DNA from 2 places in the Metabacillus hrfriensis genome. Region 1 is predicted to be linked to the other one. Evidence: riboswitches for the same ligand, from Rfam matches in the RefSeq annotation. Region 1 holds a riboswitch; the other holds the start of a gene.
The links. A riboswitch is a leader RNA that binds a small molecule or an ion and turns the genes downstream of it on or off. The one in region 1 is predicted to bind S-adenosylmethionine.
Positions count from the first base shown of each region.

Region 2: linked by a shared signal. The riboswitch ahead of QLQ22_RS22135 (alpha/beta hydrolase) and the one ahead of QLQ22_RS05660 (MetQ/NlpA family ABC transporter substrate-binding protein) in region 1 are both predicted to bind S-adenosylmethionine.

Region 1 is NZ_CP126116.1:1,143,124-1,147,588, reverse strand. Features, by position in the region: gene QLQ22_RS05670 (MATE family efflux transporter) at 1-552, shown strand, start outside; gene QLQ22_RS05665 (ammonium transporter) at 808-2,091, shown strand; gene QLQ22_RS05660 (MetQ/NlpA family ABC transporter substrate-binding protein) at 2,186-3,004, opposite strand; SAM riboswitch class I at 3,072-3,179, opposite strand.
Region 2 is NZ_CP126116.1:4,450,396-4,454,860, forward strand. Features, by position in the region: gene QLQ22_RS22120 (methionine ABC transporter permease) at 1-302, opposite strand, end outside; gene QLQ22_RS22125 (methionine ABC transporter ATP-binding protein) at 292-1,323, opposite strand; SAM riboswitch class I at 1,566-1,673, opposite strand; SAM riboswitch class I at 1,758-1,871, opposite strand; gene QLQ22_RS22130 (DUF4395 domain-containing protein) at 1,948-2,361, opposite strand; SAM riboswitch class I at 2,577-2,684, shown strand; gene QLQ22_RS22135 (alpha/beta hydrolase) at 2,758-3,528, shown strand; gene QLQ22_RS22140 (AAA family ATPase) at 3,579-4,319, shown strand.

The DNA.
Region 1 (4,465 bases):
ACAAAGGTTTATGCTCAAAATTTAATGATGTTCATTTTTCTTTTCAGCTTAGCCATCAGTCAGGGAAATCAGATTCTTATCGGGCAAATGGCAGGCGCCCGGGAGTATGACAGAGCCTATAAACGATGTATCAATACACTTTATTGGGCGATTGGAATGTCCACTGCAATTGCTGTTGTATTCAGTATTTCCACTGATTTCTTATTCGGAATCTTTACAAGCAATCCGGAAATTCTGCAAATTGGCGCGACCATTCTGCTGCTGACGGTTATTCTTGAACCAGGCAGGGCATTTAATCTTGTGATTATCAGCGCTTTAAGGGCAACAGGAGATGTCAAATTTCCTGTCTATATGGGAATTCTGTCGATGTGGGGAATAAGCGTTCCGCTCGCATACCTTTTGGGAATACATTTTGAATTAGGCCTTGCAGGAATCTGGGTGGCTTTTATAGCTGATGAATGGCTTCGGGGCATCCTGATGTTAATTCGATGGAGATCAAAAGTATGGGTGAATAAAGGATTTATTTTACAATCACAAAAAGCAGTATCATAAACCTGACTTAATCAGTCAGGTTTTTTTATGTTAGAAAAATTAACAGGAAACGAAATCGCTTCATTTATTTATAGTCTTTTCTCCCTATATTTTTTATTTAAATTTTCAGAAAAATACTTGATTTCTGCATATTCATGGCATATGATAATAAACATAACAACAAGTGTTATATTTCCTAACATCACTTTGAATCATCTCTCTGTCTTTGGTCTTATTTATTTCTTGTTCACCATTTTGAAAGAAGGAGCGTGTTTTATGGATGCTTTAGTGTTAATGGACAATTTGTGGGTAATTATTGGAGGAATATTGGTTCTGCTTATGCAAGGCGGCTTCATTTTACTTGAAGCGGGTTCTACCCGAATGAAAAATGCAGGCCACATTGCCGGCAAAACCATTTTCACAATCGGAATTGCATCTCTTGTCTTCTGGGCAGTCGGCTATGGATTTATTTATGGGGATGGCAATAAATTCATCGGTCTATCTAGTTTCTTTTATGGAGATGCAGCACCTGCACAGGACGGATTAACGACTTCGGTTGATTTCTTTTTTCAGCTGGCATTCGCAGCAATTGCATTGACAATTGCCTTCGGAGGCTTTGCAGAGCGTGCTAAATTATCAGCTTACGTAATCTTCGCAGTTCTATTTTCAGCCCTGGTTTATCCTGTTGTCGCACACTGGATTTGGGGAGCAGGCTGGCTGAAGGATTTAGGCAAACAGGACTTCGCAGGCTCTACTGTTGTTCATTTAACTGGCGCAATGGCAGCTCTTGCAGCTACAATCGTCCTTAAACCAAGGCTAGGGAAATACGGGAAAGACGGAACAACGAATCAATTATCCGGCCACAATCAAGTGTATACAGCATTAGGAGTTCTGATCCTTTGGGTTGGATGGTTTGGTTTTAACGCAGGAAGCACATTTGGCGTGTCAGACGGATTCTTTGGCTATGTAGCATTAAACACTCAGCTAGCCGCTGCTGCAGGTGCAGTTGCTGCAATGATTATTGTTCGAATGATGACAGGAAAAGCGGATATTCCAACAACCTTGAATGGCGCACTGGCAGGACTTGTAGCTATTACAGCATCCTGTGCATTTGTTGCTCCTTGGGCAGCTGTTGTAATTGGATTAATCGGCGGGGTCATTGTCTATTTCAGCATGAAGCTATTTGATAAAGCTAAAATTGATGATCCGATTTTCGCCCTGTCTGTTCATGGTGCTGCCGGAATCTGGGGAACTTTATCGACCGGCTTCTTTGCAACTCCGGAACTCGCAGAACGAAACGGCGGTTTAGCAGGATTATTCTACGGCGGAGGTTTCACTCAGCTTGGTGTTCAAGCGATTGGAATCGTATCATGCGCTGCTTACGCGTTTGTCATCTCCTACGTCATTTTAAAAGTGATGAAACAAGTTATGGGCACAATCCGCGTAACGGAAGAAGAAGAAATGATCGGACTCGATATGAGTGAACATGGCAGCTACGGCTATCCTGAATCATTTGCAGCTGTTGAAGAAAGCAATTCAGGTAAAAAGACTACGGCTTGAAAGAAAAGGAGAATAATTTCAGGAGAGGCTTTAGCAAAAAGATATTGAACAGCTCTTTTAAAGAAAACCACTTCCCATGAAGTGGTTTTTCTCTTTATTTCTTCTGTTCCATCCAATCGGGTTTTCCGAATCCCTGAAAGTTTTTATCAATTGCTTTTTCAAATCCTTCAGATTCAACAACTTCTTTAATATCCTTAGCAAGCTCTGAATCTGCATCTTTCGTATTCATCACTACACGATTGCGATGCACATCATTCATATTCTCGAGCTGGACGGAATCTGCAAGATTCATTTTCGCGGCTAAAGCGAAATTTCCCGGTACAGCTGACAAGTCTGTGTCTTCCACCGCTCTTGGCAATTGGGCCGCTTCTACTGGAACGAAGGTTAATTTTTTTGGATTTTCAGTCACATCTTTTTCAGATACTTGGATAGGACTCACATCTTCATTCAGCTCAACTAATCCTCCATCTTTCAAAATCTGAAGCGCACGCGCTGCGTTCGTTGGATCATTCGGAATGGCGACGGTCGCGCCCTCTTTCACTTCACTGAGTGATTTGACTTTGTCAGAATAGATCCCCATCGGAGCAGTAGGGACAGTAATCACTTCAGATAAATCCATTTTGCTTTGTTTTGCGAAGGTTTCCATATAGATTTTATGCTGAAACAGATTGGCATCAAGCTCATCATTGCCGAGCGCCTGATTTGGCTGAATGTAATCATTAAACTGAACAACTTCAACCTCGTATCCTTTTTCCTCAAGTCCCGGTTTGATCGCCAGTTCAACCATATCCGTGTACGGACCTGCCGATGCTCCAATTTTGATGCTTTTCTTTTCTCCATTTGAGCCTTCTGCTCCGCATGCAGATAATACTCCCATTACAAGTACAATAAGTGCTAAAACTGTTTTTTTCATTTGTTCTCCTCCTTTTTTTACACAAAAAATTCCCCTTTCATTCAGAAAGAGGAATCGTATGTATGACGACTTATCTTCCAGAATGAATAATCATTCTGCAGGATTTAGCACCGTTCCATTTAAGGAGGTTGCCGGACTTCGCAGGGCCTGTTCCCTCAGTCTCTCTTGATAAGCAAGCTATTAAATTCGAATATCTGTATAATATACTCACAGCTTCATTCTGTCAATCATTATTTTAGAATAATCAAAAAAGTGTGATGCAGACAGATAAGAATCTATTAATAAATACTTTATTTTGCCATACCCTTATTTGATTAAGCTGAAAAACGCAGTATTTTGTGATTTCTCATTTTATTAAGTTAACATGCCCTCTTATTAGCCTAGCCGAAAATCTTGGATACTCATTGAGAGCGTATGATTCCTCTTTACAGGCTTAATCCTGGATTTGGATACTCATAGAGTGCGTATGTTTCCCCTAAACAGGCACAATCCTGGATTTGGATACTCATTGAGTGCGTATGATTCCTCTTTACAGTCTCAATCCTGGTTTTGGATACTCATAGAGAGCGTATGTTTCCCCTAAACAGGCTCAATCCTGGTTTTGGATACTCATAAAGAGCGTATGTTTCCCCTAAACATTCTCACTCCTGGTTTTGGATACTCATAGAGTGCGTATGATTCCCCTAAACATTCTCAAACTTGGTTTTGGATACTCATAGAGTGCGTATGATTCCCCTAAACAGTCTCAATCCTAGTTTTGGATACTCATAGAGAGCGCATGATTCCCCTAAACATTCTCAAACTTGGTTTTGGATACTCATAGAGTGCGTGTGATTCCTCTTTACAGTCTCAATCCTGGATTTGGATACTCATTGAGTGCGTATGATTCCCCTAAACATTCTCACTCCTGGTTTTGGATACTCATAGAGTGCGTATGTTTCCCCTAAACAGTCTCAAACTTGGTTTTGGATACTCATAGAGTGCGTATGATTCCTCTTTACAGTCTCAATCCTGGTTTTGGATACTCATAGAGAGCGTATGATTCCCCTAAACAGGCTCAATCCTGGTTTTGGATACTCATTGAGTGCGTATGTCCCCTAAACATTCTCAATCCTGGTTTTGGATACTCATAGAGTGCGTATGATTCCCCTAAACAGGCACAATCCTGGTTTTGGATACTCATAGAGAGCACATGATTCCCCTAAACAGTCTCAATCCTGGTTTTGGATACTCATAGAGTGCGTATGTTTCCCTTAAACAGGCACAATCCGGGTTTTGGATACTCATAGAGTGCGTGTGATTACTCTTTACAGTCTCAATCCTGGTTTTGGATACTCATAGAGTGCGTATGATTCCCCTAAACAGGCTCAATCCTGGTTTTGGATACTCATTGAGTGCGTATGTTTCCCCTAAACAGGCACAATCCTGGTTTTGGATACTCATTGAGTGCGTGTGATTCCT
Region 2 (4,465 bases), 1.8 Mb from region 1:
GGACCTGCATAAAAGACAAGCGGCACTACAGCAGCGGCAGTCCCAATTGATGTTCCTACAATTAATCTGGTTAGCGGAACAATCGCAACCATTAATATAATGAAGGGTACAGAACGGAAGATATTGACGACACCGTTCAAGATATTAAAAATAATGGCATTTTCCCATAGGTGCCCTTTTCTTGTAATGACCAGCAGCACACCAAGCGGCAGTCCGATCAAGGTTGAGAAAAGCAATGAAAAACCGGTCATTGCAAGTGTTTCGATCAGTGCATCAATAATTTGCTGTGAATTAACTAGCATGTACTTCCACCTCTTTAACTGTGACATTTTCCTGATTCATTACTAATAACGCCCGTTTAATTTCGCTTTTTGCTCCCTGCAGCTCGACAATCAAATGTCCAAACGGGATGCCCTGAAGCTCTGTGATGTTTCCAAATAAAACATTGATATCAAGATCAAACCGTTTAGCAATCTGAGAAAGCAGCGGCTGGCCCGAAGATTTGCCGACAAAGTTAATTTTGAAAATCTGTCCCTGTGCATTCTCCTCCTGCACTAATTTCAGCACAGACTCAGGGATGGAATCATTCAGAACAGAACTGACAAAGTTCGAAGCTGTTTTTGTTTGAGGATTTGAGAATACATCAAATACTGAGCCTGACTCGATAATTTTTCCGCCCTCAATTACTGCAACCCTATCGCAAACCTCCCTGATAACTGACATCTCATGGGTGATCATTAAAATTGTAATGTTGTATTCCTGATTGATTTTTTTCAAAAGCTTCAGAATGGACCCGGTTGTTTGAGGATCAAGTGCAGATGTTGCTTCATCACACAATAGAATGGAGGGCTGTGTAGCCAGTGCTCTTGCAATGCCGACACGCTGTTTTTGACCCCCTGACAGCTGGTCTGGATATTGATTTGCTTTGTCCTCTAACCCTACAAACGACAATAATTCTGTTACTCTTTGTTTGATTTCTTTTTGAGAGGCTTTTGCAAGAAGGAGCGGCATCGCAACATTGGCGAAGACCGTTTTGGAATTCAGCAGATTGAAATGCTGGAAGACCATGCCGATTTTGCGTTTTACTTGTCTTACTTCCTTTTGGGATAGTGCCGTTAAATCGAGATTATCAACAATGATTTTTCCCGAGCTTGGACGCTCTAACAAATTCACTGTGCGGATCAGTGTGCTTTTACCGGCTCCGCTGAATCCGATCACACCGCAAATCTCCCCCTGCTTCACATGAAGATCAATGCCGTTAAGGGCTCTCACTTCATTTCCGCCGCTGTTATAAACCTTTGTGACACCTTCAAATTGAATCATATGTATTCCTCCCGTGATATTGATTTGAAAAGCGCAAGCGCCCGTTTAGCTCCGACAGACAGATAAGAATCTGACAGAAAAGTCCGGGTTTGACTTTTTTGGCGGATTTGTTCTGGCCGAGGAGTTGGGCAATGGAGCTAGACATCAATGCGCAAATTTTTATACTTTCTTATCTCTAAATAAAAAACCCTCTTCTATCCGACAAGAAGAGGGCATGAATTCATAAAGAATCACTAGGTCTCTTCTTATCTCCCAGGCTTTTTGCCTGCTGGAATTGGCACAGTACTTTTTTATAAAAGTCCGCTGCCGAAGCATCATCAGGCCAGTCCCTCCGCTTCTCTGGATAAGAAATCTATTTAATTTGCTGAAAAACAAAAAACCTCTTCCTGAAAGCCAAGAAGAGGGTAAGATCAAAGGTAAAAGACCGTTCACTCTTCTTATCTCTCAAGCGAAATCACGCTTGTTGGAGTTGGCACAGTTCTCAGGAAAGTCTGAGTCTGCTGCCGAGGTTTCAAAGGGCCAAATCCCTCCACCTCTCGTGATAAGAAGTTTCATATTTTCGATGTGAGTCCTACTTTACGCTGGTATTTTCAAAAAGTCAACACTTTTTTCATAAAAATATGACTACTTTGAAAGCCTGCGGTATCGGTATTGCTGCCACTGAAAACGAATAAAGCAGCCAACACAAAAGCCTAATATGGCAACAAATGCAGCTAGCGCGACCATTGCGGTAAAGATATAAGCCAGAGTCATCCAGTTCATCATATAACCAAGAAAACCAAGACTAAGACAGATGACTGCAATCATCTGATTGAACTGCTGCTGTTCGAAATCCTCGGGAATGTATTCCGAAGGCTTTTTTCTTAAAAAGAGCTTTGCCGTCTTCATAATAGGGTTAAATTTAAAAAGAAGCCCCATTAATCCTGGAATAAGAGGTATAAGAAGAAACCAGCCGGATCCTGAAACCCAAGCGGCTGCGACAGATAACACAATAAACCATTGATTCGTTAATACAAGAGGTTTAGGAATCGTATTCACTTAAATCCCACCTATCTGATTGGAATATTAGTATTCTACTCCTGTTTTTGTCATTTGTGAAGATAGAAACCTCAGGGGATTTCCCCCCCTTAAAAGCGTGTGAATGGGGTACTCAAATCGCTGATTCTCTGCTTTCATAACCTCAAAGTTTATTGACAGTTAGAAGGCGGCCGTGATAAGATCATTAAAACCAACTAAACCAATCAGAATTAAATAAATTATCAAGAGTGAACGAGAGATCTGGCTCCGCGACTTCACAGCAACCGCCGGCAAACGGAAAGGTGCTCCCACCAGCAAAGCTGCTGTGCTTTGGTTGATAGAGAAAAACCCTCTCTTTATAGCCAATGAAAGAGAGGGTTTTTCTTTTATGATTTGTATGAATTGGAGGAATCACAAATGACTGAAACGATTTACTCTGTATTGCCCGGTGCTGAAAGCTTTTTTTATAAAGGAAATGAGATTGGCATTCTGCTTTGCCATGGATTTGTTGGAACACCTCAAAGTGTTGGAGAACTGGGAAAACTGCTTGCTGATAAAGGCTTCACCGTTCTTGCCCCGCGATTAAAAGGCCACGGGACAGATGCTCGCGAGCTTGAAGCCTGCTGTTATCTGGATTGGATCAAAGACATTGAACAGACTTATTTAAAGCTGAAAAAAATCTGCCGGAAAGTATTTATTGCAGGTCAATCTATGGGCGGCATCCTAGCTTTGCATTTAGCTGGCAAATACAAAGAAATCAGCGGTGTGATTACGATTAATGCTGCTTTAAGCGTGCCTGGATATGAGTCTTTCGAAGATCTGACAGAGCCAAGGTTCATTGCTGAAGGAAAACCGGATATAAAAGCAGAAGGAATCGAAGAAATTACTTACTCAGCTGTTCCAATTACAGCCGTTCATAATCTCCTTAATCTTATAAAATTTATAAAACCAAAGCTTTCAGAAGTCTCATGTCCGCTGCTCGTTTTTAAATCCGAAGAAGACCATGTCGTCCCTCCGGACAGCTCCGATACCCTTTTTGAAAACGTCTCATCATCTATGAAAAAAATCATCAGTCTAACTAACTCCTATCACGTTGCTTCCATGGATTACGATAAAGAAATTATTGCAGATAGAACCTCGGATTACATACATTTGTGCTGTCATCCATTCTACAAAATTTCCGTTTAGCCAATGACTTTCTTCCGGCATTCCTGTTAAACTAAGAGCAGGTGATAAACATGTTTTTAAAATTAATCAAATTAAATAAAGAAGAGATACCTTCGTTTGAAACGTATCCTTTTTCCATTCCTGCCATTTCACATTTGGATGAACTTAAAATTAAAAGCCCTGTTACTTTTTTTGCAGGTGAAAATGGATCCGGCAAATCGACATTGATGGAAGCCATTGCCTATCAGTGCGGGTTTAATACCGCTGGCGGCAGCCATCATCTTTATGAAACTAGAAGCTCTCAATCTGATTTAGGAAAATATATCAAGCTTGCCTGGATGCCTAAAGTTAAAAATGGCTTTTTCCTAAGAGCTGAGTCCTTTTATCAGTTTGCATCCTATCTGGAAGAATTGAATGAAGAGCCATTGTCTGGTGACGTTTTTGGCCCATATGGCGGTAAATCGCTTCATCATCAATCACATGGTGAATCTTTTTTATCCCTCTTTCTCAATCGTTTCGGCAATGGCCAGAAAGCCGTCTATTTATTGGATGAACCAGAGGCCGCTCTTTCTCCATCAAGACAGCTGACCCTGCTCCGCATCATTCATGACTTAACAAAAGACGGTGAGGCGCAATTTATTATTGCCACACATTCTCCTATCCTTCTGGGATTTCCCGGGGCGAATATATTAAGCTTTGATTCGGAAAGCATAGCTGAAATCGATTATACGGAGACGGATCATTATCAGATTACAAAGTATTTTTTGGAGAATCGCAATCTGTTTTTGGAGGAGTTATTTAAGGAAGAATAATCTGAGCATTTACACCTTTCCTTTGCTCCTGAGGATTTCAGAGCCTTAACACCATTAATCTATGCCCTTATAAACCCTATGGGACATTTAAGCTAAAAATGCAAGAACGTCTGCCAATTCGAATAAAGAGATGTTATGTAAAGAAG